Regions from separate parts of the Pseudoalteromonas sp. Z9A6 genome, predicted to be linked through region 1. Evidence: predicted binding sites of a transcription regulator. Region 1 holds the regulator's gene; each other region holds the start of a gene.

The links. Region 1 encodes sigma-54, which starts transcription at its own class of promoters, with help from an activator protein. Its sites were predicted from a motif close to GTTGGCACGNNNNTNGNNT; they were not measured.
Region 2: GQR53_RS02080 (flagellar basal body rod protein FlgF) is a predicted target of sigma-54. The motif match lies at 3,405-3,423, and genes of this name have one in related genera.
Region 3: GQR53_RS07470 (EF-hand domain-containing protein) is a predicted target of sigma-54. The motif match lies at 2,423-2,441, and genes of this name have one in related genera.
Region 4: fliS (flagellar export chaperone FliS) is a predicted target of sigma-54. The motif match lies at 4,868-4,886, and genes of this name have one in related genera.

Annotation. Positions count from the first base shown of each region.
Region 1 covers NZ_WTKZ01000009.1:4,018-11,575, reverse strand. The annotation lists gene GQR53_RS05420 (KpsF/GutQ family sugar-phosphate isomerase) at 1-103, shown strand, start outside; gene kdsC (3-deoxy-manno-octulosonate-8-phosphatase KdsC) at 104-655, shown strand; gene lptC (LPS export ABC transporter periplasmic protein LptC) at 652-1,206, shown strand; gene lptA (lipopolysaccharide transport periplasmic protein LptA) at 1,196-1,741, shown strand; gene lptB (LPS export ABC transporter ATP-binding protein) at 1,738-2,463, shown strand; gene GQR53_RS05395 (RNA polymerase factor sigma-54) at 2,533-4,032, shown strand; gene hpf (ribosome hibernation promoting factor) at 4,059-4,346, shown strand; gene ptsN (PTS IIA-like nitrogen regulatory protein PtsN) at 4,351-4,803, shown strand; gene rapZ (RNase adapter RapZ) at 4,822-5,667, shown strand; gene GQR53_RS05375 (HPr family phosphocarrier protein) at 5,710-5,982, shown strand; gene mgtE (magnesium transporter) at 6,115-7,473, shown strand; gene GQR53_RS05365 (protein disulfide oxidoreductase) at 7,532-7,558, shown strand, end outside.
Region 2 covers NZ_WTKZ01000003.1:111,464-119,021, forward strand. The annotation lists gene GQR53_RS02065 (flagellar basal body P-ring protein FlgI) at 9-1,103, opposite strand; gene flgH (flagellar basal body L-ring protein FlgH) at 1,115-1,798, opposite strand; gene flgG (flagellar basal-body rod protein FlgG) at 1,815-2,603, opposite strand; gene GQR53_RS02080 (flagellar basal body rod protein FlgF) at 2,625-3,368, opposite strand; gene flgE (flagellar hook protein FlgE) at 3,526-4,869, opposite strand; gene GQR53_RS02090 (flagellar hook assembly protein FlgD) at 4,928-5,608, opposite strand; gene flgC (flagellar basal body rod protein FlgC) at 5,622-6,053, opposite strand; gene flgB (flagellar basal body rod protein FlgB) at 6,059-6,466, opposite strand; gene GQR53_RS02105 (protein-glutamate O-methyltransferase CheR) at 6,612-7,442, opposite strand; gene GQR53_RS02110 (chemotaxis protein CheV) at 7,460-7,558, opposite strand, start outside.
Region 3 covers NZ_WTKZ01000013.1:51,768-59,325, forward strand. The annotation lists gene GQR53_RS07450 (amidohydrolase) at 1-1,100, opposite strand, end outside; gene GQR53_RS07455 (calcium-binding protein) at 1,233-1,469, opposite strand; gene GQR53_RS07460 (calcium dependent protein) at 1,479-1,715, opposite strand; gene GQR53_RS07465 (hypothetical protein) at 1,902-2,129, opposite strand; gene GQR53_RS07470 (EF-hand domain-containing protein) at 2,154-2,387, opposite strand; gene GQR53_RS07475 (HAMP domain-containing sensor histidine kinase) at 2,718-4,175, shown strand; gene GQR53_RS07480 (hypothetical protein) at 4,177-4,722, shown strand; gene GQR53_RS07485 (sigma 54-interacting transcriptional regulator) at 4,725-6,074, shown strand; gene GQR53_RS07490 (DUF1543 domain-containing protein) at 6,083-6,583, shown strand; gene GQR53_RS07495 (hypothetical protein) at 6,617-6,844, opposite strand; gene GQR53_RS07500 (multifunctional CCA addition/repair protein) at 6,977-7,558, shown strand, end outside.
Region 4 covers NZ_WTKZ01000003.1:97,737-105,294, reverse strand. The annotation lists gene GQR53_RS21690 (flagellin) at 1-468, shown strand, start outside; gene GQR53_RS02040 (flagellin) at 738-1,892, shown strand; gene GQR53_RS02035 (flagellar protein FlaG) at 2,045-2,467, shown strand; gene fliD (flagellar filament capping protein FliD) at 2,520-3,959, shown strand; gene GQR53_RS02025 (hypothetical protein) at 4,068-4,364, opposite strand; gene fliS (flagellar export chaperone FliS) at 4,370-4,771, opposite strand; gene GQR53_RS02015 (sigma-54-dependent Fis family transcriptional regulator) at 5,215-6,651, shown strand; gene GQR53_RS02010 (DNA-3-methyladenine glycosylase I) at 6,959-7,552, opposite strand.

The sequences.
Region 1 (7,558 bases):
TATGGAACGTAAACGTATAAATGGCCTAATCGTCGTCAATGAGAAAAACCAACCTATTGGCGCATTAAATATGCAAGACCTATTGAAAGCAGGAGTGTTATAAATGCAATTTGAAGAACTCTATCAACCGCTGAGCGATGATGCAAAAGCACGCGCTAAAAAAGTAAAACTACTTATATGCGATATTGATGGTGTATTTTCTGATGGCCGTATTTACCTTGGCAATCAAGGTGAAGAGCTAAAAGCATTTAATACAAAAGATGGTTTTGGCATTAAAGCACTTATAAACAGTGGCTTTGAAGTAGCTGTTATTACTGGTCGTCATTCACAGATAGTACAACAACGTATGAGCAGCTTAACCGTACAGCATATTTATCAAGGCCAAGAAAATAAGCTCATTGCCTATCAAGAATTAAAAGATAAACTCAACCTTAGCGATGAACAAATTGCTTATATTGGTGATGACGGTCCTGACATGCCTGTTATGGAGTTAGTAGGCTTTGCCGTTGCAGTAAATGATGCCCACCCACTTATTAAGCGTTTGTCACACTATGTAACGCAAATGCCTGGTGGTTTTGGTGCTGTGAGAGAACTCACCGATTTGCTCATGCTTGAAAATGGTAAAGCATTGACTACACAAGGCACTAGTTCATGAATGCAGCGCGCATAATATTAAGCGTTTTATTCATTAGCTGTATGGTTTGGCTTTGGTACCCTTATTTTGCACAAACAAATATTGTGCCTCAGGCTGAGCCTGAAGTTATTGCTAAGCCTGATTACATAGCTATTGAGCTCAAACAGACAGCCTATGATGAGCAAGGTAAAATTAGCCACAAAGTCACTGCGGCTAAAATGGAGCTATACCAGCAATTAGGTTTCACGTTTTTCGAAAAACCCATTTTTACTTTATATAACGAACAACAAACGTGGCAAATAAATGCAGACGAAGCAACATTATACGAAGATAAACAATTAATTTTAGAAGGTAATGTGGTTGCCAAAAATTTAACCGATAACGCCATGATAGACAAAATCAATGCTGATAATATTCAGGTTGATATAAAGCTATTAACAATGCGTTCGGAGCAACCCGTCATCATCACTGGACCCAATTTAAAAATCACCGGTAAAGGCCTAGAAGCCGACTTAAAAGCCGAAGTGATAAAACTAATTAACCATACGCGAACCATATACTATGACCAATAAAATATTAAAATCACTTATAATTCCTACACTTATACTAGCGTTTAATAGTAGTGCTGCAGAGCAAAACACGCAACCTGCTGCCAATCAAATTTCAATAAGTGCCGACAAGCAAGAAGGTCAATTGAAAGCTAATGTGGGTATTTTTGAGAAAAACGTTGAGATTATTCACGGTAATCGCCGCATTACAGCCGATCGCCTCGAAGTACACAAACGTGATGAACTTGGTGATAATAAACAATTATTAATTGCCACAGGTAGCCCTGCGCACTTTGAAGAAAAGCAATCAGACGGCACGACTATGAGCGCCAGTGCTGACGAAGTACGTTATGATGTATCTAAGCGTTTTTTAACGCTTGTTGGTAATGCACAAGTATCGCAAGCCGGACAAAAAATAAATGCTAAAAGCATTACCTACGACATAGAGCAGCAGCTCATCAGTGCCGAAAAAGATGAAAACTCAACTGACCGCGTTCACACAATTTTAGTACCGATCGAAACTAAAAAAAGTAAAAAAGGCGATAAAGGTCAACCATGAGCACATTAAAAGCAGAACTATTGGCAAAAAGCTATAAAGGTCGTGAAGTTGTAAAAAACGTCGGCCTTGAAGTACAAGCTGGCAGTATAGTTGGCTTACTTGGCCCTAACGGTGCTGGTAAAACAACGACTTTTTATATGATTGTAGGGCTTGTTCCTAGCGACAAAGGTAAAATATCTATTGATGATAACGATATTACTCTTTTACCTATGCATAGTCGTGCTAGATTAGGCATAGGCTACTTACCACAAGAGTCATCGATTTTTAGAAAGCTGACTGTTTATCAAAACTTAATGGCCATTTTAGAAACGCGCAAAGAACTAAATAAACAAGCCAGAGAAGACACGCTCAATAACTTATTAGATGAATTTAGCATACAACACATTCGTGATAGCCAAGGTATGGCATTATCGGGTGGAGAGCGTCGTCGTGTAGAAATAGCACGAGCACTGGCAGCAGATCCTAAATTTATATTACTGGATGAACCGTTTGCCGGTGTTGACCCTATTTCGGTATTAGATATAAAGAAAATAATAGAACATCTTAAAAATCGTGGGATTGGTGTATTAATTACCGACCATAACGTAAGAGAGACCCTTGATGTTTGTGAAAAAGCCTACATTGTTTCTCATGGGGAGCTGATTGCATCAGGTACTCCAGAACACGTATTAAATGATAAAACAGTACGCGATGTTTACTTAGGCGAGCAATTTAGGCTGTAACATTTACGCCATGTCTTTAAGCATCTGCTAGTATTAATTATAACAACATAAAAGGATTGTTAGAGATACATGAGGCAATCACTACAGCTGCGCATGGGCCAGCAACTTACAATGACTCCACAGTTGCAACAAGCTATTCGTTTGTTGCAACTCAGTACATTGGATCTCCAGCAAGAAATACAAGAAGCTCTCGACAGTAATCCACTATTAGAGGTTGAAGAGGCAGACTATTCTGAAGACGCTGCTGGTAAAAACGAGCAAAAAGCTGATACCGATGACATAACTGTTAGCGCATCTGCTGATGATGCTCCGAGCGAATACGAACAAGATACTGGTGAAGCACTTGCAAAAGACACGCTAAGTGACGACATGGCTATGGATGTTAGTTGGGATGAGTACATGAGTGCCGCCCCAGCAGCCTCATCAGGTCCAATGCCTGAAGACGAATCTATATACCAAGGCGCCTCTACTGAAACGCTCCATGAGTATTTAATGTGGCAATTACAACTAACGCCATTTAGCCCTACCGATGAAGCCATCGCGATTGCGATTGTAGAGGCCGTCGATGATTCAGGTATTTTAACTCTCAGTTGCGAAGAAATTTTAGAAAGCTTTAATCAAGAAAACGAAGATGATAACGAAGTCGAACTTGATGAAATTGAAGCGGTATTAAAACGCATTCAACTGTTTGATCCTGTTGGTATTGCTGCACGTAGTTTACAAGAGTGTTTGTGTATTCAGCTTAATCAATTTGATAAAGAAACACCTTACATTAATGAAACGAAAATGATTTTAACCGAGCATATTGATCTATTAGCAGCTCGCGACTATCGTACATTAATGAAAAAAACTAAGCTTAAAGAAGAAGAGCTTAAAGAAGTGATGACACTAATACATACTCTCAACCCAAAACCTGCAGATACTATTGTAAGGGAAGAATCTGAGTATGTTATTCCTGATGTGTCAGTTAAAAAAATTAAAGGTCGCTGGGTTGTCGAATTAAACCCAGATAGCATGCCTAAAATTCGTGTTAATAGCCAATACGCGGCAATGTCTCGCACTGTAAAATCAAGTGGCGACAGCCAGTTTATTCGCTCACATTTACAAGAAGCTAAATGGTTTATTAAAAGCTTAGAAAGTAGAAACGACACGCTATTAAAAGTTACTAATTGTATTGTTAAGCAACAACAAGGATTTTTTGAACATGGCCCTGAAGCCATGAAACCAATGGTTTTAAATGATGTCGCTGAAATGGTAGAAATGCACGAATCGACAATTTCGCGTGTGACTACTCAAAAGTACATGCATACACCCCGTGGTATATTTGAGCTTAAATATTTTTTCTCAAGCCATGTAAGTACTGAAAACGGTGGTGAATGTTCATCTACAGCAATACGTGCGCTTATCCGAAAATTAATCGCAGCAGAAAACTCAGCAAAACCATTGAGTGATAGCAAAATAGCGGATATATTGGCTGAGCAAGGAATTAAAGTAGCAAGACGTACAATCGCAAAATACCGTGAATCTCTTGCTATTCCACCGTCAAATCAGCGTAAAAGTCTGATTTAAGACGCTAAACTAAGAGGGTAATGCTTATGCAACTAAACTTAACTGGTCGTCACGTAGAATTAACCGATTCACTAAGAGACTATATTAATACTAAATTTGCGAAGCTTGAAAGACACTCTGATCATATTAATAATGTTCATGTCATTCTCGATGTAGAAAAATTAAATCAAAAAGCAGAAGCCACAATACACGTAAGCGGTGCTGAGCTATTTGCCTCTACAGAACATCAAGATATGTATGCCGCTATTGACTCGTTGATCGACAAGCTCGATCGCCAAGTAATCAAACACAAAGAGAAGCTTGCTCGACACTAATATGATGAAATTAAGTTCACTTATATGCCAGGACTGCAGCAAAGCTGCGGTCCTTTTTAATAGCAAAAAAAGAATTTTAGAGTTCATTAGCGAACTTGCTCACGACAAACTTCCGTATTTACCGCAACAAGATATTCTTAACGCTTTAATGAGCAGAGAGAAATTAGGTAGTACAGGTATAGGGCGTGGCATTGCTATTCCTCATGGAAGAATGAGCGGTGCAGAAGAGCCTTTGGCTTTAGTGCTCGTTAGCGAAACTCCAATAAACTTTGATGCAATCGATAATCGCCCTGTTGATATTTTTGTCGCACTCATCGTACCAGATGGCGATAACCAGCAGCACTTAAAGACTCTAGCAACCATTGCTGATAAACTAAACAACAAAGATTTTTGTAAACAGTTACGCAGTGCAAAATCTGATACTGAGCTTTACCAAGTTATTGTCGATCAATCATAGTTTTATAAAGGGTGTTAAATGGAGTTAATTATCATAAGCGGCCGTTCTGGTTCTGGAAAGTCGGTTGCTTTGCGCATTGTAGAAGATTTAGGTTATTATTGCGTAGATAATATTCCAGTAAACCTACTACCTTCATTAGTTCGCAGTGTGTCTGATAGCTACGATAAAATTGCTGTTAGCATAGATGTGCGCAACATCCCTAAAGAACAAGATGAATTTAACGATATTCTTGAATACTTGCCTGGCTTTGCAAACCCTACGTTGTTTTATTTAGATAGCGACGATCAGACATTGATCAAACGCTTTTCTGAAACACGCAGATTACACCCACTATCAATAGACTCGTTGCCCCTTGATTTAGCCATCAAAAAAGAAAAAGAATTACTTGATGTATTAACCACTCGCGCCGACTTTATGATAGATACGACTGATTTAAGTGTTCATCAACTCGCTGAATCTATTCGTGAAAAGATTTTAGGTAAAAAAGATAAGCAACTGATTGTCACATTTGAATCATTTGGTTTTAAACACGGTATACCAAAAGAAGCAGACTACGTATTTGATGCACGCTTTTTACCAAATCCACACTGGGAACCAGAGTTAAAGCCTTTAAATGGGTTAGATCAACCGGTTAAAGACTATTTAGCTAATCACAGCATAGTGCAAAAATTCACATGGCAAATTCAAACATTTGTACAAACGTGGTTACCACATTTAGAACGAAATAACCGCAGTTATTTAACCATTGCTATTGGGTGTACAGGCGGGCAACATCGCTCTGTGTATTTAGCGCAAACTATCGGTGAAAGTTTCGCAATGACACATCCCAATGTAAAAATTCGCCATCGCGAGCAAGAAAAATAATATAGCTGAATAATCACCTGTTCAGCTTAGGTAGAGTAAGTTATGCATTGTGAAGATACCTTTTTAATAAAAAACAAATTAGGCTTACACGCCAGAGCAGCTACTGTGCTTGCGCAATTAGCAGTACAATTTGATGCGACAATCACATTATTCCAAGATGACAAAGAAGCAGCAGGCGATAGCGTACTTGCACTAATGTTACTTGAAAGTAGCCAAGGAAAAGAAGTTAAAGTTGTTTGTAAAGGCCCTGATTCTGAGCAAGCTTTACACGCTGTTGGAGAATTAATAGCACAACGCTTTAATGAACAAGAATAACCTGTTTTATAAAAACAATATTCGCATTACTAATGCTTCAATTAAAACAGATATATAAAATAGATAGGTTAGTAACGCCAGTTAACTCACCTCCCCCCCATAAAGTAATATAACAATTTATAAAGGACGCCAATGCCTGAAGCTTTTGAACAAGATTACCCACTACAGCAACTAAAACAGGTGACGAAGTCACTCAATAGTGGTCAATTTGTTCAAGTTAGGCGCATGCTCGCAAAAACGGCTCCTTGTGATACCGCATTATTATTAGAATCATCACCGCATAAAATTCGCCGACTGCTTTGGCAATTGGTCGATCCTGATGTGCAGGGTGATGTTCTTGAAGAATTATCTGAAGATGTTCGTTTAGGCATTATTGCCCAAATGGAACCTAAGCACATTGCCGCCGCAACTGAAGACATGGGCCACGATGACTTAGGTGAAGTATTACGTAGCCTGCCAGATACCGTCTATAAAGACGTTGTTAGCGCGATGGACATTCAAGACCGTGAACGTGCCACGCAAGCACTGTCATATCAAGAGCGTTCAGCAGGTGCGCTAATGAACACCGATACGGTGACCATTCGCCCTGATGTAACACTCGATGTTGTACTTCGTTATATTAGACTGCGTGGTGAGTTACCAGAGGGTACAGATGATTTATATGTTGTTGATAAACATAACTGCTTTATAGGCGCTTTATCGCTGAGTACATTATTAACTAATCCGCCAGAAAAAATTGTGCGCGATTTAATGGATGAAGATTGTGAGTCTATCCCAATCTCAATGGATGAAAGTGAAGTAGCGCAATTATTTGAGCGCCATAATTGGATATCGGCCCCTGTGGTGGACGATAACGACCAACTCCTCGGTCGTGTTACTATCGATGACATCGTTGATGTAATCCGAGAAGATGCCGAGCATAGCTTATTAAGCCTAGCCGGTCTTGATGATGAAGAGGATACATTCGCGCCTGTACTAAAAAGCTCTAAAAAACGCTCAGTTTGGCTAGGAGTTAATTTACTAACCGCACTTGCAGCTGCTTTTGTAGCTAGCTTTTTTGAAGGCACTTTAGATGTGCTACCTATTTTGGCTGTGCTTAACGGTATTGTCCCTTCTATGGGTGGTGTTGCTGGTAGCCAATCATTAACGCTTGTTATCCGTGGTATTGCAGTAGGTCATATAAACCAAACAAACCAACGTTTCTTGATGATGAAAGAACTGGCCATTGGCGCGCTAAACGGTATTTTGTGGTCACTATTAATTGCGGGTGTTATTGCGCTATGGCAGTGGGACTTTATGCTTGGTGGCGTACTCGCTTTCGCTATGTTTATGAACTTAGTGGTGGCAGGTGTTGCTGGTGCAAGTATTCCAATAATTCTTAAAAGAATGAATATAGACCCTGCTCTTGCAGGGAGTGTGGTGCTAACCACGGTGACTGATATTGTTGGTATATTCGCCTTTTTAGGTACTGCTACATGGTTGCTGATATAAATTAAACGCTTTAAATGTAAAAAACTACAGCAAAAATACTTAGGGTAAATCAGTAGCTATGGCAACGGATACCAAACATAAAAAT
Region 2 (7,558 bases), on a different contig from region 1:
TGAGTTATTTATATAACAACTAACTGCCCGTTAATTGCGCCGGCTTCTTTTAGTGCTTCTAAAATAGCCATTAAGTCACCAGGCGCTGCGCCTACTTCGTTAATTGCGCGAACTAAATCGTCAAGGCTTACACCTGGATTAAATACAAAGGCGCGCGAGTCGTCTTGGTTTACATCAATAATACTTTGCTGTGTGACAACTGTATCACCGTTTGCTAGCGGGTTTGGTTGTGACACATTTTGTTGTTCTGCAATTGTTACTGTTAAGCCACCGTGAGTTATAGCGGCAGGCTGAAGCTTAACGTTTTTACCAATGACAATTGTACCTGTGCGCGAGTTAACTATAATTTTAGCGGCCATATCAGCTGGCTTAAATTCCAAGTTTTCGAGTGTCGATAAGTACGATACACGCTGGGATGCATCGCGTGGTGCTATAACTCGAATAGAAACAGAATCAATTGCTTGCGCACTATTTGGGCCAACTAAGTCATTAATTGTTTTTTCTAGGCGTTTTGCCGTTGTAAAGTCTGGGCGGTTTAGGTTGAAGGTAATGTAATCGCCTTGCATAAATGGGCTTTCTACGGTGCGCTCCACTGTTGCGCCATTTGGTATACGACCAACTGTAGGCGTGTTAATTACAACCTTACTGCCATCAAGACCTTGTGCGCCTAAGCCACCGACAATTAAACTACCTTGTGCAATTGCGTACACGTTACCGTCTACACCTTTTAAAAAAGTTTGTAGTAAAGTACCACCACGCAAGCTGCCTGCACTACCAATAGAAGAAACCGTAATATCTATTGTTTGCCCGGGTTTTCTAAATGCGGGTAGTTCTGCATGCACCGCCACAGCGGCAACATTTTTAATTTTAGGACTTTGAGTTGAAGGTAGCGTAATACCAAAGCTGTTCAACATGCCTCTAAAACTTTGTTTTGTATATGAATTCTGCTCGCCAGTGCCCGGTAAACCAACCACTAAGCCATAACCAACTAGCTGGTTAGAGCGTACGCCTTCAACCATAGACACATCTTTTATGCGCTCAGCACTGGCAGTAAATTGCCAGCCTAATAACACAACTAAACATAAAGCTTTAAGGCTATTCATGTTGTTACCCTCTAAAATGGAAACAGCGAACTGCTAAAGAAACGTGTAAGCCAACCAGGACTTTGCGCTTCTTGCGTTTGCCCTTTACCTGAGTATTGAATACGTGCATTAGCAATACGGTTTGATTCAACCGTATTATCGGCACTTACGTCTTGAGGGCGTACTAGCCCTTCTAAACGAATAAACTCTTCGCCGGTATTAAGCGTTAGCCATTTTTCGCCGCGTATAACTAAATTACCATTAGGTAAAACGCGCATTACATTAACCGAAATATCGCCTACTAAGCTGTTTGACTGGTTTGATTTTGAATCGCCCGTAAACGACGAATCACTACCAATACCAAACTGAATGCTGTCACCACCTATATTTACAGGTAGACCACCTAATCCAATAACGGGATCTAAGCTTGCGTCAGTTTCTTTGTCTGTTTCTGTTTTAGCGGCTTTTGTTGCTTGAGTAGACTCTTGCAATTTAACCGTAATTATATCGCCAGTACGTAGCGCTTTTTTATCAGAATATAAGTCGTTTGATGTATGAGTATTAAACAATGAACCTGTGGCTACCAGCGGCTCTAAAACAGGTTCGGGGTACATAGGTGCGTAGTAAGGGTCGTCCTGCACTACCTCACTATTTTGCGTAGACATACAGCCACTTAAAAATAATGTGCCCGCTGCAAATAAAATAATATTACGCATAATTCCCCCTATTCTATTAAAGCTGTTGATTGATATAACTCATCATTTCGTCAACGGCCGAAATTACTTTTGAGTTCATTTCGTAAATACGCTGAGTTTCGATTAGATTTACCAGCTCTTCAGTTACATTTACGTTAGATGTTTCGAGTGAGCCTTGAATAATGCTACCTAACCCTTCAACACCAGGATTACCTTGTACCGGCGCACCACTTACAGCGGTTTCGGTATAAAGGTTTTGACCAATTGGCTCAAGGCCCGACGGATTAATAAAATCACTAATAGTCAGCTGACCAATGACCACGTTATCGGCTTGGCCTGCAACACGTACAGATACTTCGCCGTCTTGCGAAACCGTAATTGATTGCGCGTCATCTGGTACATTCATTTCTGGCTGAATAACGTAACCTGCGCCCGATGTTACAATTCGTCCATCGCCATCGGTAGTAAACTGGCCGTTGCGCGAGTAAGCAATATTGCCATCTGGTTGCAGTACTTCAAAAAAGCCTTCGCCAGAAATCATCCAATCTAGTGAGTTTTCGGTGGTCAACATGTTGCCTTGCGTAAACTCTTTTTGGTTAGCTACAACTTTAGCACCCGCACCTAACATTAAGCCCGACGGCATTTCGGTATCTTGCGATGAACGACCACCTGGTTGATTAATATTTTGATAAAGTAAATCTTCAAATATAGCGCGGCTTTTTTTGTAACCTACGGTACTCGCATTCGCTAAGTTATTTGAGATAACCGATATATCGGTTTGTTGAGCGTCTAGCCCAGTTTTACTGATCCACAATGCTGGATTCATAATCGTGTCCTCACTTTAAAGTTAAACTATGCGTAATAACTGATCTTGACGCTCGTCAATTTCTTCAGCTGTTTTCATTAATTTCACTTGTAATTCGAATTGGCGCTGGTGGCTTATCATGTCGACCATTTCATGAACAGGGTTCACATTCGACATTTCAAGCGAACCACTTAAAACTTTTACATTGGCAGAGGTATCTACTGTTACATTTGCTTTTGGTCTAAATAAACCATCGTTACCTTTTTCGAGCTGTGAGCTATTTGCTTCAACCACTCTAAGCGTATCTACTTCTTCTAAAAAGTTAGCGGGAGCGCCCTGTGGTCGTACTTGAATAGCGCCATCTTGGCTAAACCCTATTTTTTCGACTGGGACGGGTAAAATAACAGGTCCCCCTTCGCCAATAACTTGACGACCGTGGCTGGTTACGAGCATACCTTGAGCTGTAACGTTCAACGTACCCACTTTTGTGTAAGCTTCATTACCGGAGGCATCTTGCACAGCAAGCCATGCGTTATCGCTCATTGCGATATCTAAGTCGCGCCCGGTTTGAACAATGCCACCCGATACCATGTTTGAACCCGGACGCTCTTGCATTGAAAATACACGTGTAGGCAAACCTTCGCCAAACGCTTGCATAGAACGCGCCTGCGCAAAGTCGGCTTTAAATCCTGTTGTATTTGCATTCGCCAAATTATTGGCTTTAAGCGCAAGCCCTTGTAGGCTTTGCTTAGCGCCAGAGGCCGCAATGTAGACCATTTTGTCCATAGTATCGACTCACATAAAAAATCTCTGAACTTATAAATGCAAAATAGGTGCCAGATTAAATTTGACGCAACATTGAGAGGTATTTAGAAGGGCTTACAAAGAGGACTTATAAAAAAGGCTGCAAAAATGCAGCCTAATATATTCAATGGGGTTTAACTTATCGAATCTGCAAAATACTTTGCTGAATTGTTGAGTTAACTTCAAGCGCACGTGAGTTTGCTTGGTAATTACGCTGTGCAGTAATTAAGTCTACAAGCTCGTTTGTAAGATTAGTATTTGATTGCTCAAGCGCTGATGAATTGATCGATCCTAAAGTACCTGATCCTGGTTCGCCTGCAATTGGATCACCCGATGTTAAACTTTTTTTCCACGCAGTATCGCCAACTTGCTGTAAGCCTTGTGAGTTAGAAAAACGAACCATAGCGACTTGACCTAAAAAAGTTGAGTCACCATTACTGTAAGATGCAACTACTTTACCATCAGTACCAATATCAATACCGGCTAAACGGCCAACAGTAGCGCCGTCTTGTTCAAGCGCTTTTACTTCAAAGTTACCTGCATACTGAGTGGGAACTTTATTACTGGTTCCCGCTTCATCACGCCAACTGACTGACACATCATCAGGAAAACTTGCACCATTAGTCAAAAGAGAAGTCAAACCTGTAGTCGCATCAGAAGATAAGTCTATATCATCAAAAGTTGTAGCCGGTAATGTTACATTAGGCAAACCTGCTGATGTAAATTCAAAAGTATCTATAGGAGTATGTGAACCTGCGACTGTTTCAACTCCATCTGTCCCAAAATTTTTCCCGTCTAAAGTTCCATAAACTTGCCATTGATTTGGTGTTGTCGTTGGGTCTTGCTTTACAAAGAAAAGCTGTAAAACATGTGGCTCACCTAATGAGTCATAAACTGTAGTTGATGTAGAACTATTATAAGAAGCACTCGTACTTGAATCAAAAGGAGTTACTGTAGGTTGAGTTTCTCGTGAATCTAAGTTGAATGATGAGTACACTTTACTTGTTGCGCGAGGAGAACCAGACGAATCCGGTATCTGTAATGGTGATGAAGTACTCAAACTTACTGATGTAGTGGCACCTGTAGCTTCATCAACAGGGAAACCTTGTAAAAAATTACCTTTGGCATCTACTACAAAATTATCTTCATTTAATTTGAATGCACCTGCACGAGTATAAGAAAAATCTTGAGAACCTAAGTCTTCACTCATCGCGAAATAACCTTCACCAGTGATCGCTAAATCAAGTGAGTTATTTGTAAATTGCAGTGAGCCTTGATGAAACTGCTGTGCAACCATAGCGGTTTGAACACCATCACCATTTTTAGTCTTACCAGAGCTAAATACTGATGAAGCGTAAACATCGGCAAACTCAGCGCGCGACTCTTTAAAACCTGTTGTATTTACGTTTGCAATATTATTTGCAGTTACGTCTAAATCTTTTTGTGCGGCAGCTAGGCCGGTTAATGCAATATTGAAGCTCATAATTCACCTCTAACCTGTTAATCTGTGGCCTGCTGGCAGGCAAGAAATATTAAATTTGTTACGCGATTTCTGCAATGTCGGTTAACCTAACCGCACCTTCTTTGGTGTTCACAATGATGCCGCTTGAACCGTTAATGTTTACACTTTCAATATTTTTGAAAGTTGCAATAGGCAAGCTAGAAAACTGGCCATTGGTGCTACCTTGTGCCGATAACGTGTATTCCCCTTCAGGTAAACGCTCACCGCTTTCATTATTACCATCCCAAGCGAAGCGAACAGCGCCCGCAGGCTGAGAACCCATATCAATTGTTCTCACTAGCTGTCCTGAAGCATCAGTTACACTAAGTGTTAAGCTTTCAACTGCACTTTCAGCAACGATAGACCCTTTAGCATCACCTGATTCATTTAAATCAACAGTATTAGACTCTAGTAAAGCCTGCTTGCCAACAAGCGTTGAAGCTTGCAGGGCTGAGTTTGATGTCATCGAAGTAGCCAGCGTATCAAAATTTGAATTCAAATCACTGATACCTTGCGCCATCGTAAAGCTAGTCATTTGCGCAATCATTTGATCGTTATCCGCAGGGTTACTGGGATCTTGATACGATAATTGCTGAGTTAACAAAGAGAAAAAGTCTTCTTGTGTTAACGTATCACTCTCATTGTCGCTGGTCGCTACTTGCTTTTCTTGCCAGCGTATAGAGTCTAAATAGGATGAAGATGTACTAATATCGTTACTCATAACCTACCCTCGGTTACCGCTGCCCTAGCAACAGTGTTTTACTTAGCATTTGCTTTGCTGCATCAGCAACTTGCACGTTTGTTTGGTAAGAGCGAGAGGCAGAAATCATATTTGCCATCTCCTCTACAACATTAACGTTGGGTTTATAGATATAGCCATTTTCATCCGCACTTGGATGGTTTGGGTTATATTCAATTTGTAATGGTGCATCGCTTTCAACAATGCCCAAAACTTTAACACCAACTGCGGAGCCCTGCTGGTTACTTACTGATGCTGAAGCCTTTGTCAGCTCAGCCGCAAATACAGGTTGGCGCGCTCGGTACGTTTTGTCTTGAGATGAACTAATGGTATTAGCATTAGAAATATTACTAGCTGTAGTATTTAAGCGAACGTTTTGTGCGCTCATACCCGAACCTGCAATATCAAAAACATTATATAAACTCATAATTTTTATCCTTGACTACCGAGAGCTTTATTCAGACCTTTGAATCTGCCGCTTAAAAATTGCAAGCTGGCCTGATACTCCATAGCATTCTGTGTATACAAGTTTCGTTCCACTTGTATATCAACCGAGTTACCATCTCCTGTATCTGATTGATTTGGTAAGCGAAATGATTCAGAATTGCCCATACTATGAGTACCTCCACTAATGTGTTTATCGTTAGTTCTTACCATGGTATTGCCGCTTTGCTGGGTTGACCTTGCCGCTTTTAATGCCGAGGCAAAGTCTATATCTTTTGCTTTATAGCCAGGCGTATCAGCGTTAGCTATATTAGTTGCAATTAATTCTGCTCGCTGTGAACGGATCAACATGGCTTGCGGATGCACACCTAATGCTTTATCAAAACTGATAGCCATAACCTTCTCCAAAAAATTGACTTACCCATGGATAAAGCAAAAAATAAGCCATTTATAATAAGGAGAGTTATATTTTTATAAGGCCATGTATCTAAATAGAAAAAAGACGCTGAGTGCGTCGTTTTAGGGAAAGGAATTAGCTTAATTATTTCTTTTGGTAAATAATACCAGGGGTGCATCTAACCATATCAAACTCAGTACTTAGGCCAGTTAGGGACTCTGACGCTCCTAAAAATAAGTACCCTTTTGGGTTTAATGCTTGTGCAAACTGGTTAATAATTTTAGCTTTTATTTCAGGCGCAAAATAAATAAGTACATTACGGCAAAAAATAATATCAAACTTGCCCATTAACGCGTACGAATCAAGCAAATTTAAATGCCTAAAACTAACTTGTTTTTTTATTGTATCGTTTACTTGTGCCATACCGTTGCCGCTATCTTTAAAAAACTTTTTACGACGTTCTGCCGATAAGCCTCTGGCAAGTGCAAGCGCGTCGTATTCTGCATTTTTACACATATCAAGCATGGTATTAGATATATCTGTACCAATAATTTGCGCTCCCATACGTAGCACGCCAGGTTGCTTAGCTTGAAACTCGGCAACCGACATAGCAATCGAGTAGGGTTCTTGCCCTGATGAGCTGGCAGCAGACCAAATTTTTAATGGTCTTCTTAACTCTTTAAACTCAGGGAATAATTTATTTTGAAGTAATTCAAATGGGTATTGATCTCTAAACCACAAAGTTTCGTTGGTGGTCATTGCATCAACTACAGCGGCTCTTAATTGCCGCTCATGAAGGCCAAGTGTTTTACTTACTAATTGTGATAAAGATTCCACATTAAATCGAGCCATGAGTGGAGCAAGTCGACTTTTAACTAAGTATTGCTTGTTTTCACCTAAAACAATACCGCATTGCTGCTCTAAAAACGAACGAAACTGGTCGTATTCACTTTGCTGCAAATCTTTATTATTCAAATCAATAACACCTATTTTTATTGGTCACTATGGACCCATTTTTTAACCGCAGTTGCTAACTCATCAGGGTTAAATTTGGCGATAAAGTCGTCAGCACCTACTTTTTCTATCATTGC
Region 3 (7,558 bases), on a different contig from region 1:
GCATCAAGTACTACTTTATTTGCTTTATCGCCAATTGCGTGGGTATTTGCGCTAAAGCCGCTTTTAAAGCTTTGTGTAAAGAGCGCTTCGAGTTTTTCTTGTGTTTCAAGCATTAAACCATGGTGACCAGGTCTGTCTGCGTATTCTTCAATCAGAGCGGCTCCGCGAGAGCCAAGTGCGCCATCGGCGTAAACTTTAACACTGCGAATTTCCATAAAGTCATTTTTGTCGTGGTATCGGCCTGCCTTTAACATTGTGCCTAAATCAGGACTTGCACCACTTAGCATTGCCACAATACGTAATGGTAAATTACCAAGGTCGCCGCGCTCTTTGTAAACCTCCCATGTGGTTTTATCAATACCTGCATCGTGAGTAGAGGTAATGCCTAAACTTAATAAATGCTTACCTGCTGCATCAAGTGAGTCACTTATATCTTGTTTTGAGGGGGCTGGCATATGCTGGGTAATTAGCGATTCTGCTTTATCTACAAAAATACCTGTAGGATTACCAAATTCGTCTTTAATTATTTCACCGCCTTCAGGCGCTTTTGTTTTGGCTGTAATACCAGCAAGTTCGAGCGCTTTTGAATTAACCAAAATGGCGTGGCTGTCAACCCGCGAAAGAACCACAGGTCGATCGCTAACTATTTTGTCTAAATCTTTAGCTGTAGGAAAGCGTGTATCAGCCCAAAGCTCTTGGTTCCAACCTCGCCCTATAATCCAACCTTGTTTATTATCGGCAAATACTTTTAGTTTATTTGTTACTTCATCAACCGATTTTGCGCCGCGTACGTCAAGTTGCGATAAATTATCTCCTAGGCCAATAACGTGCCCATGAGCATCAATTAAGCCAGGTAATAAGGTATTACCGTGCGCGTCAATTAGCTTAGCATCTGGGTAGCTATCTTTAAGTGTTTCGCTACCTAGTTTTACTACCTTGCCATTTTTAATAACGAGGGTAGAAAACTGCTGTACTTCACCTTTGTATAAAGGGGTATAACCATTGGCGTTATAAATTACTTTTGTTTGTGCGAGAGTGTAACTAGAACTAGCGCAAAGGCTGGCTAGTATGAGTGGTTTGATTATTTTTTTGAGCGACATAAGGCATTATTTTTTATTGTTAGTGCGTTAACACTAGCAAACCCAACTTTATAATACCAATATGTGAGACAAATTATGATGAAGAAAAAAGCAGTAAAGCTAGAACATAAAATATCTAGCTTTTGAAAGGGTTTATTTACTAGCGTATAAACTGTATTCACTTAGCGTTAGCTTGCCGTCTTTGTCTTGATCGTAGCTTGAAAACCGAGACCACAAAGCGGGGTCTACAGCGGTTTCTGAACGTGTTAAAAAACCATCCTGGTTTCTATCAAGTTTTTCAAATTGCTCTGCAACATTGTTGCTTGCAGCAAAGCCTAATGTGCTAAAAATACTAAACGCAAAAAGCGCTATATAGCTTGTTTTTTTCATGAAAAATACTCAGTAGAGGTTATTGGTAAGGTAATTTTTAAATTCGATTAACGAAATTTGGTTATCTTGGTTTTTGTCCCATTTTACAAATGTGTTTAATAGTTGTGGTTGGGGATCAAGTTCGTCATGCGTTAAATAGCCACTTTTGTCGCTATCGAGGTGATCAAAGCGTTGCTTTACATCAAGTGCAGCGGCATCAAAGCTTAATAGCATTAAGATGCTTACAATAAGGGGAAGTATCTTCATGGTGTTCCTTCCAAAAGATGTATTTAAAGTTTGTGGCTAAAATAAAGTGAAAAGGAAAAAGCACTTGCCGTAATTTAACTCCCAACATTAAATCCTTTTACACACTCCCTCAGGGATTATGGCAAATGCTTTTAAGCTCAGTTTACCTGTAACAAGCTTAAGTAAACCTTAATCAGTAATTACTGATTAAGGTTTAAAGCTTTCAAATTCTTTTTTTGAGATTTTTTCATCACCGTCTTCATCTAAGTCGGCAAATTGTCTCATTACTTCCTTGTCTTCCTTTGCTTCTGCAATTGATATTTGTCCGTCCATGTCTTTATCTAAGTGGGCAAAACGCACATTTGTTGGCGATGCAATTACAGTGGCACTAATTGCTAAAAACATTAATGAAAAAGCGGCTATAAGTTGTTTCATAATCACGTTCCTTATTAAATGAGTTTATTGAATAAATTTTTTGAATTCATCTAGCGACAATTGCCCATCTTGATTAGTATCAATTTGAGAAAAATTCTCGTGTAACACAGCATCTTCACCTGCTTCGGCTTCACTTAATGTGCCGTTACTGTCTTTATCAAGTTCGTTAAAAGTCGCGTGAACGTCCATTGCGTGTGCATTAGCGCCTAAAAAGCCTAAAGCCAGTAATGATGAAATTACTAAAATGCGTTTGTTCATAATTATTTCCTTATTGATTAAAGTTAGTAACAGCATTACAAAAATGATGCCAATAATAATTGTTATTAATTTTCAAATGCTTAGCGTTTTAACTTGAGGGGAGTGAGAATTTTTTACTGGGTTTATTGTAATTTTTGTGCGCCTTTTGCAACATTATGCAGTGAGATTAAAGGTAGGGTTTAAAAAATCAATGGTTTACGTTGTCTCTATTTGGCGACACATTGTTTTATAGTGCTGGCTGTTAATCGTATTAAATATAATTGCTGGTTCAGCTAGTGTATAAGGTAAGCACTTAATAATAGAGCGCTTAACTTAAAAGGACTAAACGAAATGCCAGCAACCATAGCTAAAAAATACCAAGCAATGCTTAACTGGCGGCCTAATTTAATTGGGCAATTTGCAATGAGTATGCTGCTTTCGCTACTTCCGCTTTCTATAGTGGTGATCGTATTTTTAAATTCGCTTAATAAGCAATTAGCGGTTACTCAAAGTATTGTGAGTAACAACTACCAAGTTACTAAATCGTTTAACACTTTAAAGCAAGAACTCAACAGTCTTGAACGCGCCACTAGGCAAAACTGGGTATTAAAAAGTGAATCGCTAGATAAGCTTATTGTCGATAAATGGCAATCATCCATACAAAGCATTGATGAACTCAAATTTGTAAACACGAATAAAGAGTATATCAACCAATGGCAACGCTTATATACCACCTTACAAACCGCGCATGTAAAACTCGTTGAGCAAAAACAACAACAAGCTGAGCTATTTGTGCCAGTGAGCGATTTAATTGCTGAACTTACTTTATGGTTACGTGATAAAAACGAAGCGCAAATTACCAATAACCAAAATGAGCTGACAAGCTTGCAAGCCTCATTTATAAACTGGCTGGTGGCACTTATTCCACTTACTTTAATTGTAGGTGGTGGTTTTTTATGGCGCATAAGTGGGCGACTAAAAGGGTTAACCACGGTTATTGATAAGTTAGGACAGGGACATTGGCAGCAAAAAATATCAGTTAAAGGTTCAGCCGAGCTAGTTGAGCTAGGAGAGAAGCTTCAGTGGGTGCAAGAGCAACTACATATGCTTGAGCAGCAAAAAGATACTTTTTTACGCCATGTCACCCATGAGCTAAAAACGCCGTTAGCTTCAATGGTCGAAGGTACTGACTTACTAACTGATGAAATAGTAGGCCCAATTACAGGTGAGCAAAAAGCGGTACTTGAGCTTATTAGCCAATCTATGGTGCGCCTTCGTACAATGATTGACAGTTTATTGAGTTATAATGCGATTCGTACCAGTAAAGACAGTCTAAGCGAAGTTGAATTTAGCCTCCTTATTAATAAAATAAATAGCCATTTTGAGCATCGCTTAAGTGCGCGTGAGCAGGCTCTGCAATGGAAAAATGACTTACCAAATAAACCGCTTGCTTTACCTAGTGAGCTTATTGAGATGATTTTAATTCAGCTTATCTCAAATGGCTTAAAATTTTCAGAAGATAAGCAAAGCGTTACTATTAATTTAGCGCTTGAGCAAAATCAACTTTGTATCGCTGTGCTCGATAGAGGGTGCGGTATTAAAGAGCAAGAAAAAACTCAAATTTTCAGCGCATTTTATCAAGGTAAACACAGTAAAAATGTTACGCTGCAAGGCAGTGGGCTGGGCTTAACTATTGTAAAAGAGTCTGTTGAACAGCTAAGAGGTACACTTACTGTTGAACATAATGAGCCACATGGTTGCCGGTTTTCAATTAAAATTCCCATAACAAAAAATCTAGGAGTTAATTAACATGCGCTTGCGTTTAATCGCTATTTTATGTGTGCTCAGTAGCAGCATGGTTATATCTGGTTGTGAAATTAATAATGGGCAAGAAGAGCGTGTGTCAATTACACCAGCACCTGTGGTCGATACTAAAATAAAAAACGACAAAAACAGCAAACCAAGCCCAAAACCCAGACCAAAAATAGAACCTAGCTACCCTCCAGCAGAGCAAGTTATTGCATGGCACGCTAATCAGTGTGGCGGATTTAAATTGGTGCCAAAAAAAGATATTTTTACAGGCGAAAACGATCTTAAACGCTTTTTTAAATTTATGTGCTTAAACATAAATGATGATCCAAATACAGTAATGACTAAGTTGCTAAAACTCGATCTTGCTTACTTTTGGCCAGATGATATAAAGCAATATTTATGGCTTCAAAAGCAACAAGTGACTATGCAAATAAATGCTAAAAAAGAGCAACAAGCACTTAACAATAAAATGCAAGAAACCCTCTCATCGTTAGCAACAATTGAGCAGCAGCTTTTACTACGAGAAGAAACTAAGGAGCAGTAACTATGGCAGCAACTAAAGTGCAAGGTGCAAAAGTATTACTCGTTGACGACGACGCTAGCTTATTAAAACTGCTCGCTATTCGTATCGAATCAAAAGGGTACGAAGTAACGACCTGTGAAAGCGGCTTAACCGCACTACAAATACTTAAAAGCCAAGTGTTTGACGCCGTAATAACCGACTTGCGTATGGATGAAATGGATGGCATGGCGCTGCATCGTCAGTTGCAAAGCCGCTACCCTGCATTACCTGTCATTATGATGACAGCGCACGGCTCAATTCCTGATGCAGTAGAGGCAACTAAGCAGGGTATTTTTGCATTCATAACTAAACCAGTGGATAAAGATGAGCTATTTGACAGCCTTGCAAAAGCGATAGAAATTCATGGTGTTAACGCCGATGAAGCTGCACCTAAAAGTAATATAGTTACGCGCAGTGGTGCAATGCTGCACTTGTTAGAGCAAGTAAAACTACTTGGGCCAACGCAAGTTAATGTACTTATTTCGGGGGCTAGTGGTACTGGTAAAGAATTACTCGCACAGGCGATTCATCAGCATAGCCATGTAAGCGGTGGCCCTTTTGTTGCAATTAACTGCGGTGCTGTACCAGGGGAGCTTTTAGAGTCCGAATTATTTGGTCATAAAAAAGGCTCGTTTACGGGTGCAATTAAAGATCACCAAGGTTTGTTTCAACAAGCACAGGGTGGCACGTTATTTTTAGACGAAATTGGCGATATGCCGCTTAACTTACAGGTTAAGTTACTGCGCGTATTACAAGAAAAAACAATTCGCCCAGTAGGTTTTCAAGAAGAGATAGCAATTGATGTACGCATAGTGTCGGCAACACATAAAAATCTTCCTGAAGCTATTTTAAACCAGCAATTTAGAGAAGATTTATACTATCGCTTAAACGTAGTTAATTTAAAATTACCGCCACTGTGTGAGCGCCGCGAAGATATAAGCTTATTAGCACAGCACTTTAGTGCAAGCATTGCTAAGCGCATGAACCAAACTGAAAAACACTTTGCAAGCGATGCTATGCATGCGCTTGTACGTTACGACTGGCCAGGTAATATCCGCCAATTACAAAACGTAGTAGAGCAGGTTGTAGCATTAACGCCAAGCGATGTTATTTCAGAGCACTTGGTGTTAGCTGCGCTAAATAGTAACGAAACAAACGTAGAACCATTATCACTAAACGACGCTAAAAAAGAGTTTGAGCGCGACTATGTAATTAACACTTTAAAAATGGCAGGTGGTAACGTAGCTGAAGGCGCTAAGCTTGCCAAGCGCAATCGCTCAGATTTTTATAAGTTGATTAAAAAGCATAATATTGATGTTGATAATTTAGGTTAAGGAAAAGCATGCAGTTATTTATGGTGTATTTAGGTGGCCGGATTCAAGGTTGCCACATTGAAATGCACGATATTCGCTTTGTAGTAGGGGAGAATATAGAGCAAACCTACTCAAAGTTAAAAAGCCAATGGGTAGGCGACAGAAGTAGTGTTCACATGGATAGCTACATGGCAATTAATCATATTGATGGCTTTAAAGTAGAAGTTGTTGATAGCTATGTGGAGCAAAATAAACAACTCTATTTTGTAAATTTAGGCGCTTACAGAAGTGATTCCATGGCTGAGCAACATGACTTTGCGCTGTATGTTGCAAGCAGTAGCCATGAAGCTAAAGAGCGCGCTAAAAACGATTTGCTCGCAGGGCTTAGTCATATTCATAAAGATGATTTACATGATGTGGACGATTGCTTTGCCATTGATTTACTCGACAGCCAGCTAAACATTAAGCTCACGCCTAGTGGGCAAGCTCAAGCAATTAAACCAGATTGGTTTGGGTACCACGTACTTTAAATAAATAGAGCGCTCTAAAAAGATAAAGCAGGATTAAGAATCCTGCTCGTTTTGCTCATCTTTTTCGCTTTTAGCCGCCATTTTAAACGCCACAATAACCAACCCAAACATAGCAAATGGCAGTGCTGCCAACATGTATTCAACCACATTACTGTCTTGAAAATTTGCTTGTAATAAAAAGTGACCCGCCACACACATCAAAATAACCACTAATAAAATGGGTAGTAACATGAGTTCTTTTTTTGATGAATGGTTTTTCATTAATTATGAGGCTATAGCTAAAAATAATGCGCCATTGTAATGAGCTTACTTAAGCTTGGCAAATACCGCAGAATTTTTTAATTAATGATATGATTAGCGTCAAACAATTGGGCAAGTGTTATTGGGAATAAAGTGAAAAGTAACTTAAAACAAGTTTACCTCGTTGGCGGTGCAGTGCGCGACAAACTGCTAAATATAAAATCAAAAGATAACGACTATGTAGTGATTGGGGAAACACCAAAAACGATGGAATCGCTTGGTTTTGTGCCAATAGGTAGTGACTTTCCGGTTTACTTACACCCAAAAACAAAAGAAGAATATGCACTTGGGCGCACAGAGCGTAAAAGCGGCAAAGGCTATACTGGCTTTGTGGTTGATGCCAGCCCAACGGTAACGCTCGAAGAAGATTTAGCAAGACGCGATTTAACCATAAATTCAATGGCGCTTGATGAACGCGGTAATATTATTGACCCGTTTAATGGCCAAGCTGACTTACAAAATAAAACACTGCGCCACACCACTGAGGCATTTGTAGAAGACCCTGTTCGAGTGCTGCGTATTGCCCGTTTTTTAGCGCGTTATGGCAGCGATTGGCGTATTCACCCAAGTACGTATGCATTAATGCGCGAGCTTAAAAATAAAGGTGAGCTAAATCATTTAGTACCTGAGCGCGTGTGGCTTGAAACTGAAAAAGCACTGGGTGAAAAGTACCCT
Region 4 (7,558 bases), on a different contig from region 1:
GCACTAAAAGAAGATGTACTAGTTAATGCAGCGGCCGCAGCGGCTAATCCTGTGCTTATTACTTCATCAGAAGTATTGTTATCATCCTCTAAAACATTTTCCGTCTTAGATGCAAGTTCTGGAACAGCAGTAGCGGCATCTTCTGAATTAAACAATGTAGGGGATATTGATCTGACTACAGAGAAGGGATCACAAAGTGCAATATCTATAATTGATGGTGCACTTGCTCAAATCGATGATCAGCGCGCGGGTTTAGGTGCGGTTCAAAACCGTTTTGGTCATACAATTAGTAACCTTGCGAATATTCAAGAAAACGTATCTGCGTCACGTAGCCGTATTCAAGATACAGATTTTGCAACAGAAACCGCTCAAATGACGAAAAACCAAATACTGCAGCAGGCAGGCACATCAATACTTTCGCAAGCAAACCAAATTCCACAAGCAGCAATTAGTTTATTAGGTGGCTAATTATTTAGTTTACTAGTCACTGTTTATATAAACGCACTTTAATTTGAAGTGCGTTTTTTATTTTGTCAAAAAATAGATTTGAATTATTTAAATCAAAAACAATTAGTTATGTTTTATTTTGTAAGTAAACCAATTTTTTTTTAAAATACTCCTAAAGATAATTTACCTCCTGCCGTTAAGTTAATTAGTACGGAGCTGAGCATACAATTTGTGACAGCTCTTGGTTAAATTAAAATAGCAACATTACGAAAGTAATCAGGAGTTTTATCATGGCTTTATCAGTAAATACAAATGTATCTTCTTTAAACGCTCAGCGTAACTTGAACAAATCAAGCCAAGGCTTAGCGACATCAATGGAGCGTTTAGCTTCAGGTATGCGTATTAACAGTGCTAAAGATGACGCGGCAGGTTTACAAATTTCAAATAGAATGACGTCGCAAATTAACGGTTTAGGTGTTGCACAACGTAACGCTAATGACGGTATCTCTATGGCACAAACCGCAGAGGGCGCAATGCAATCGTCTACCGATATTTTACAACGTATGCGAGAGTTAGCGCTGCAATCGTCAAATGGATCAAATAGTTCAGATGATAGAGCATCTCTTCAAAAAGAAGTTGGCGCGCTAAAAGAAGAATTAACGCGTATTGCAAATACCACCTCTTTTGGTGGGCAAAAGCTTTTAGATGGTAGTTTTGGTACTAAGCAATTCCAAGTTGGTTCAAATGCTAATGAAACAATTGGTATGGAACTTTCAAGTATTAAGGCCGCAGATTTAGGTCAAGTAAAAGGTAAAACTTTATCGATTACGAGTAGCGTGTATGGAAATATAGGTGCTGTTGATGAAACTTTAACATTTAAAGTGAGCGGTGGTAGTGACATCACTGTTGATATAACCACAACAGATGATGCCGATACATTTACCAGTAAAATTAATGATGCACTTAGCTCATCGGGGGTTACGTTAACTAACACTGGTACAGCTATCGAGTTTAGTGCAACGAATGAAGTTACAAGTTTTACAATAGCAAGTGGTGAAACTACAGGTTTTCTTTCTGGGGCTTCAACAGCCTCTCTAGGTGATGCTGATTCAAGTGTGTCTGGTGTTGACATTGGATCGATTGATATCAGTGGTTCAGATGGTACTGGTGCTCAAAATGCGTTAGCTTCAATTGATGAAGCCTTGAAGCAAGTAGATGAGCAACGTGCCGATTTGGGTGCTCTGCAAAACCGTTTTGGCCATACTATTAGTAACTTGTCTAATATTCAAGAAAATGTATCTGCATCACGTAGCCGTATTCAAGATACCGATTTTGCAACAGAAACAGCGCAAATGACTAAAAACCAAATATTGCAACAAGCGGGTACGTCAATTTTATCGCAAGCGAATCAGTTACCACAAGCAGCACTTAGCTTATTAGGTTAATAAGTTAAACGTTATAGCTTAATGGTTAGCTAGCTAGTACATAAAGTCAGTATTAGTTTTACAAAAAAGGAGGTGGCTTTAGCTACCTCCTTTTGTGGTTTAAGGGTTTTAATTGAGCTATTGTTTAATTAACTAATAAATAGGAATCTGTTATGAATACCATTAATTCCAATGCAGAAGTTACATTACCAACTCCGCTTGCGGGTGAAGATAAAGTAGTTGGTCAAGCGGCTAGTTCGGTAACCGAACGCGCTGTTGACGATGTAAAGCAAGCTGATACACAAAATCAGCAACGATTACAGCAAAATCAATACGAAAAAAATAATCAAGAAGTAACTGCTCAGCCGTTAGAGCGTGAACAGCTAGAAAAAATGGCGCAGCAATTGCAGGAGTTTATGGGTGAAATGAACCGTAGCTTACAGTTTCAGGTAGACGAGGACTCTGGCCGCGATGTAATTAAAGTGCTAGATAAAGACACTGGCGATATTATTAAACAATATCCATCGGAAGAAGTGTTAAATTTAGTGTCTAAGTTATCTGAAACTGCGGGCTTATTGATAGATCACACTGTATAGCGCCTAAATGGTGGCTTAATTTTTCATTTAAATAGTTATTAAAGAGGGTAATATGGCTATTTCGTTTACAGGGTTAGGCTCAGGCTTACAAGTATCAGAAATTGTAGGTGCATTGGTAAATGCCGAAAAAGCCCCTTTTGAATCGCGTTTAAATAGAAAAGAGGGTAATTTAACCACAGATATTTCTGCCGCTGGGACACTTAAGGCGGCACTTGTAAAAGTGCAAGAATCTATGACCGCGCTTGGCAAGGTCGATAACTACCAAAAGCGCACAGCATCGGGTAATGATGATTTTATATCTCTTAGCTCAAACAAAGACGCCGAGCCAGGCAGTTATAATGTAAAAGTTGATGCACTGGCACAAGCCCATAAGTTATCGTCTCCTGCATTTGCTGCCGATGAGGCGATTGGTGGTGGTGTGATTACTATTGGCTCTGGAGATAACAGTTTTTCGACTGTGCTGTCGCCTACTAATACACTGGAAGATTTAAGAGACCAAATAAATAACGGCCCATACACTGGCTCTGACTCTAATGACTCTGTGGTAGCAACGATAGTAACCAGTGATGCAGGTCAACATTTGGTTTTAACCAGTAAACAAACCGGTGAAGAAAACGCCATTACCATTACCGTACAAGATAGCGATGGTAACAATACCGATGTAGGCGGGCTCTCTCGCTTAGCCTATGACGTGTCTGATGCGGACCCTGCAAACCATACGACTAATTTAACTGAGGTAAATGCGGCGCAAAATGCTCAAATAACCATTGATGGTACTTTAATTGCTTCAAGTAGTACGAACGAGTTTAAAAGTGTTATTGATGGCGTAGATATTACGGCTAAAAAAACCCAAGGTATTGATGGTGACGTAAGTACATTAACAGTAAAAGAAAACAATAATAATATTAAAGCTGGACTCGATGGGTTTGTTAAAAGTTACAATGAGCTGTTAGAGCTAAGTAAGAATTTAGGTAAATCTGGCGAGGATGGCGCTGGCGTAATGGCGGGTGATTCTCTGCTACGTGGTGTTATGTCAAAGTTAAGGCAAGAAATTACCAACAGTGTTGACTTGGGCGATGGTAACTCTTTATCGCTATCGCAGTTGGGTGTTGAAGCCGACAGATACGGTAAGTTAAGCTTAGATAGCGAACGCTTAGACGAGCAAGTAAAAAATGATGTTGATTTAGTGCAGCAGTTTTTTGTAGGTAAAAATACTGATGAAGGTGGTTTTGCCCAATCGTTTGATGAGTTAATGAACTTTTATACTAAGTCAGATGGTTTAATTCAAAACAGAATAGAAAGTAAAGAAGGGCAGCTGCGCGATATTGATGACGAGCGCGTGTCGTTTGCGCGTAAAATGGAGTCACTAGAGTCGCGCTTGTATGCGCAGTATAATAGTATGGATTTATTGGTGGCAGGCTTAAACTCTACCAGTAGCTATATTCAAGCGCAGTTAGACAATATGCCAGGTGTGGTAAGGCAGTCTAAATAATATGTATTATTGATTTAAAAAGGCCGCTAAGTATTTAACTTAGCGGCCTTTTTATTGTGTGCCACTTAGTGTGCTTGGTGATGGTATGCTAAGGGTTGGCTTTTACTGTTAAGTCGACTTATAAGCGTTTATGGCTTTATCCGACTTTTTATGTTTGAGTATCGCATTAAACGACTCTACTTTTTGGTTTTCTGCGGTTGCTAAAATCATATTAATTTGCGTTTGCAGTACACTTAACTCATCAGCAGTGGGCGGTGAGGTACTTTCGCACCAATTTACTAAGTGTTTATTTAATAACTCAAGCGAATTAGCAGCACCATCGGCCCTGTTGCTATTAACTTGAGCTTGAAGCTCGCAGAGTAATTGTTTAATTTGCTCTGCGGCTTGTGTTGACTTTTTTGGCATAGTTATTAAATAGCCGGCATACGTTGGTCGGCAGGAATACCCTCCCAACCCTCTTTAATTTCTTTAACAATGCTTGATACTTCAGTAATCGCTTCAATATCGTTGTTTATGTTCGCTTGCGTTAAACGACGCTGACAATAATCATAAAGAGCCAATAAATTATCCGAAATACTCGGGTCTTGTTCTACTTTTAAATTAAGCGCATCTTGCAGTGCACCTAATAGTAAAATGCAGGCAGAGATGTTTTCGCCTTTTTTAGCTATTTCTTTGCGCTCAATAAACCCTTTTGTAGCTGCTAAACGGCCGATAATATTACTAAATATAAGGTTTATTTGTTCGTAAGGAGTCATTTCGGCAATGCTACTAGCACGAACTTGACCGTATTTTTTTACTGAGATGTGAGCCATGGAAAATCCTAAAATTTAAAGCAATAAAATTATGTGAAAGCTATTATAAAAACTTATATAAAAAATCAATATAGCTTTTATACTTCTATAAGAATAAAGCAATATTAATGCCAAGCATTTTCGCTTATTTATGTATCGGCATTTTTAACTTCAACTTAAATTTATAATTGAGTTTATTTACTAACAATAGCATTTTTATTGCTGAGTAAATTAATTTTTAAGGCTAGGTTGTATTTAGGTAATCGTTAAGTAATCGCTGAGTAATAACTAAGTTAAAACTACAACTCATACTTAATGATTAACTATTAAGTATGATTGACTTAACTAGCCCGTCTGTTTTTTGGCGTTAATGTCAAAAAACTGCCGCTATTGCTTGCATCCATGCTGAACTGGCTTACAATTTAACTAATTATACAAATTAGTGAAAGTACGGCTCGCTAAAAATGATCTTGATTTTAGATAATAATAACAACCGCGCAATAGGATTAAATGCTTCACTTGGCTTTATTGGTGAAGCTGTACAACTATTAAACGAAGACTGCTTTGAACAAGAATGCAAAAAATATCAGCAACAAGAATGCATGATTATTTTAGGAGCGTTGCAATCACTTGACCACGAAAGCTTAATTAAACGCTATCCAACATTACCGTTTTTATTAATTGGCGAAACGCTAAAACCACTATTAAGTATAGCTAATGTGGTGGGGCTTATTTGCGAGCCATTTAATCACGAAGTGACAACGCAGTTACTTCACGATTGCCAACAGTATCAGCGCATGTTGCCAAATGAGCATAAGCATACTAAACCACATAAAACTTTTGACGGACTTGTTGGTGAAACAGAGGCCGTAAAAGATGTTCGCTTTTTAATTGAACAAGTGGCAAAAACCGACGCCAATGTTTTAATTTTAGGCGAATCAGGCACAGGTAAAGAAGTGGTTGCCCGTAATGTACACTTGCTTTCAAAGCGTATTAATGGACCGTTTGTGCCTGTTAACTGTGGTGCTATTCCAGCGGAGCTGCTCGAAAGTGAACTATTTGGCCACGAAAAAGGCGCGTTTACTGGTGCTATATCGGCTCGTAAAGGACGGTTTGAACTCGCTCAAGGTGGGACGCTATTTTTAGATGAAATAGGCGATATGCCACTGCAAATGCAAGTTAAGTTGCTGCGAGTATTGCAAGAACGCAGCTACGAACGTGTTGGTGGTACAAAGGCAATCCAAGCTGATGTACGCGTTATTGCGGCCACGCATCGTAATCTTGAAACAATGATTGAAGAGGGGAGTTTTAGGGAAGATTTATACTATCGATTAAATGTATTTCCTATCGAAAACCCATCGCTGAGTGAACGTGCTGATGATATACCGCTGCTTTTAAAAGAGTTAATGCGCCGTGTTAACGACCAGACTGGTTCTACCGCTAAGTTTACAGAGCGCGCAGTTGAGAGCTTAAAAGAACATGCTTGGCCTGGTAATATTCGTGAGCTTGCTAATTTGGTGGAGCGTATGGTTATTATGTTCCCTGACAAAGTGGTCGATATTCCTGATTTACCTAACAAATATCGTTACATTGAAGTTGAAGCCTACGAGCCAGAATACCCTGAAGAGTTAATGGAAAAAGACGCCTTTAACGATATATTTAGCACAGGCTTTAGTGATTACGAAAGTGAGCCAGACGCTGAGTTTAGCCAAACGGGTAGTGGGCTATTACCTGATGATGGTATTGAACTTAAAGATTATTTAGCCGAACTTGAAATAAGCTTAATTACCCAAGCGTTAGAGCGCTATGATTACGTTGTAGCTCGCGCTGCAGAGATATTAGGGGTTCGCAGAACAACACTCGTTGAGAAAATGAAAAAGTATAATCTTTCAAGAGATTAGAAATACGAAAATGGTGAAATACTTTTCGTTATTTATTATTCATTTGTGATCAATCACTTTACGGGCTTTGCCCGTCACGCAAGCAAGCTTGGCGTCTACAAGATAACCCAAACTTAAACCTTGGCGGTAGACGCTGAGCTTGCTCGCGTGAAAAGCGTAGCTTTTAATCATTTAATTAAAACGTTATTTCACAAAGAGAAAAAACGAGGGTAAATGAGAAGCCATAGTCAACCTACGCGTTACTTCTCTAAAGCACAGCGTCTCTTAACCTCTTTGTGAACAAATTACTTTTATGGTTATAAATCACTTACTCACTAAAAGTCTTAATAATTTCTTCTTTTCTAAAACAATCATTACTGTGATCGTTAACCATACCGCAGGCCTGCATATGAGCGTAAACCGTTGTAGGGCCTAAAAACTTAAAACCCCGTTTTTTTAAGTCTTTAGCAAATGCGGTTGATGCCTCTGTAATTGCTGGGTAGTCCTCAGCGTTATTTAAATTACTTATAATCGGCTTATTACCCACAAACTGCCATTGGTAGTTACTAAAACTTCCAAATTCTTTTTGGATTTCTATAAAGCGCTTTGCGTTGTTAACAGTTGCCGAAATTTTTAAGCGATTGCGCACAATACCCTCATCAAGCATTAGTCTCTCAATGTCATCTTGTGTGAATTGGGCTACCTTTTTTACATCAAAATTAGCAAATGCTTTTTTATAACCGCTGCGCTTTTTTAAAATTGTGTACCAGCTTAAGCCGGCTTGCGCTGATTCTAGCGTGATAAATTCAAACAGCTTTGTATCATCATAAAGAGGCACGCCCCATTCTTCATCATGGTAAATAACGTAGTCGGGTTTAGTGGTGTCGAGCCACGGGCAACGGCACTTTATTTGCTCACTCATTATTAT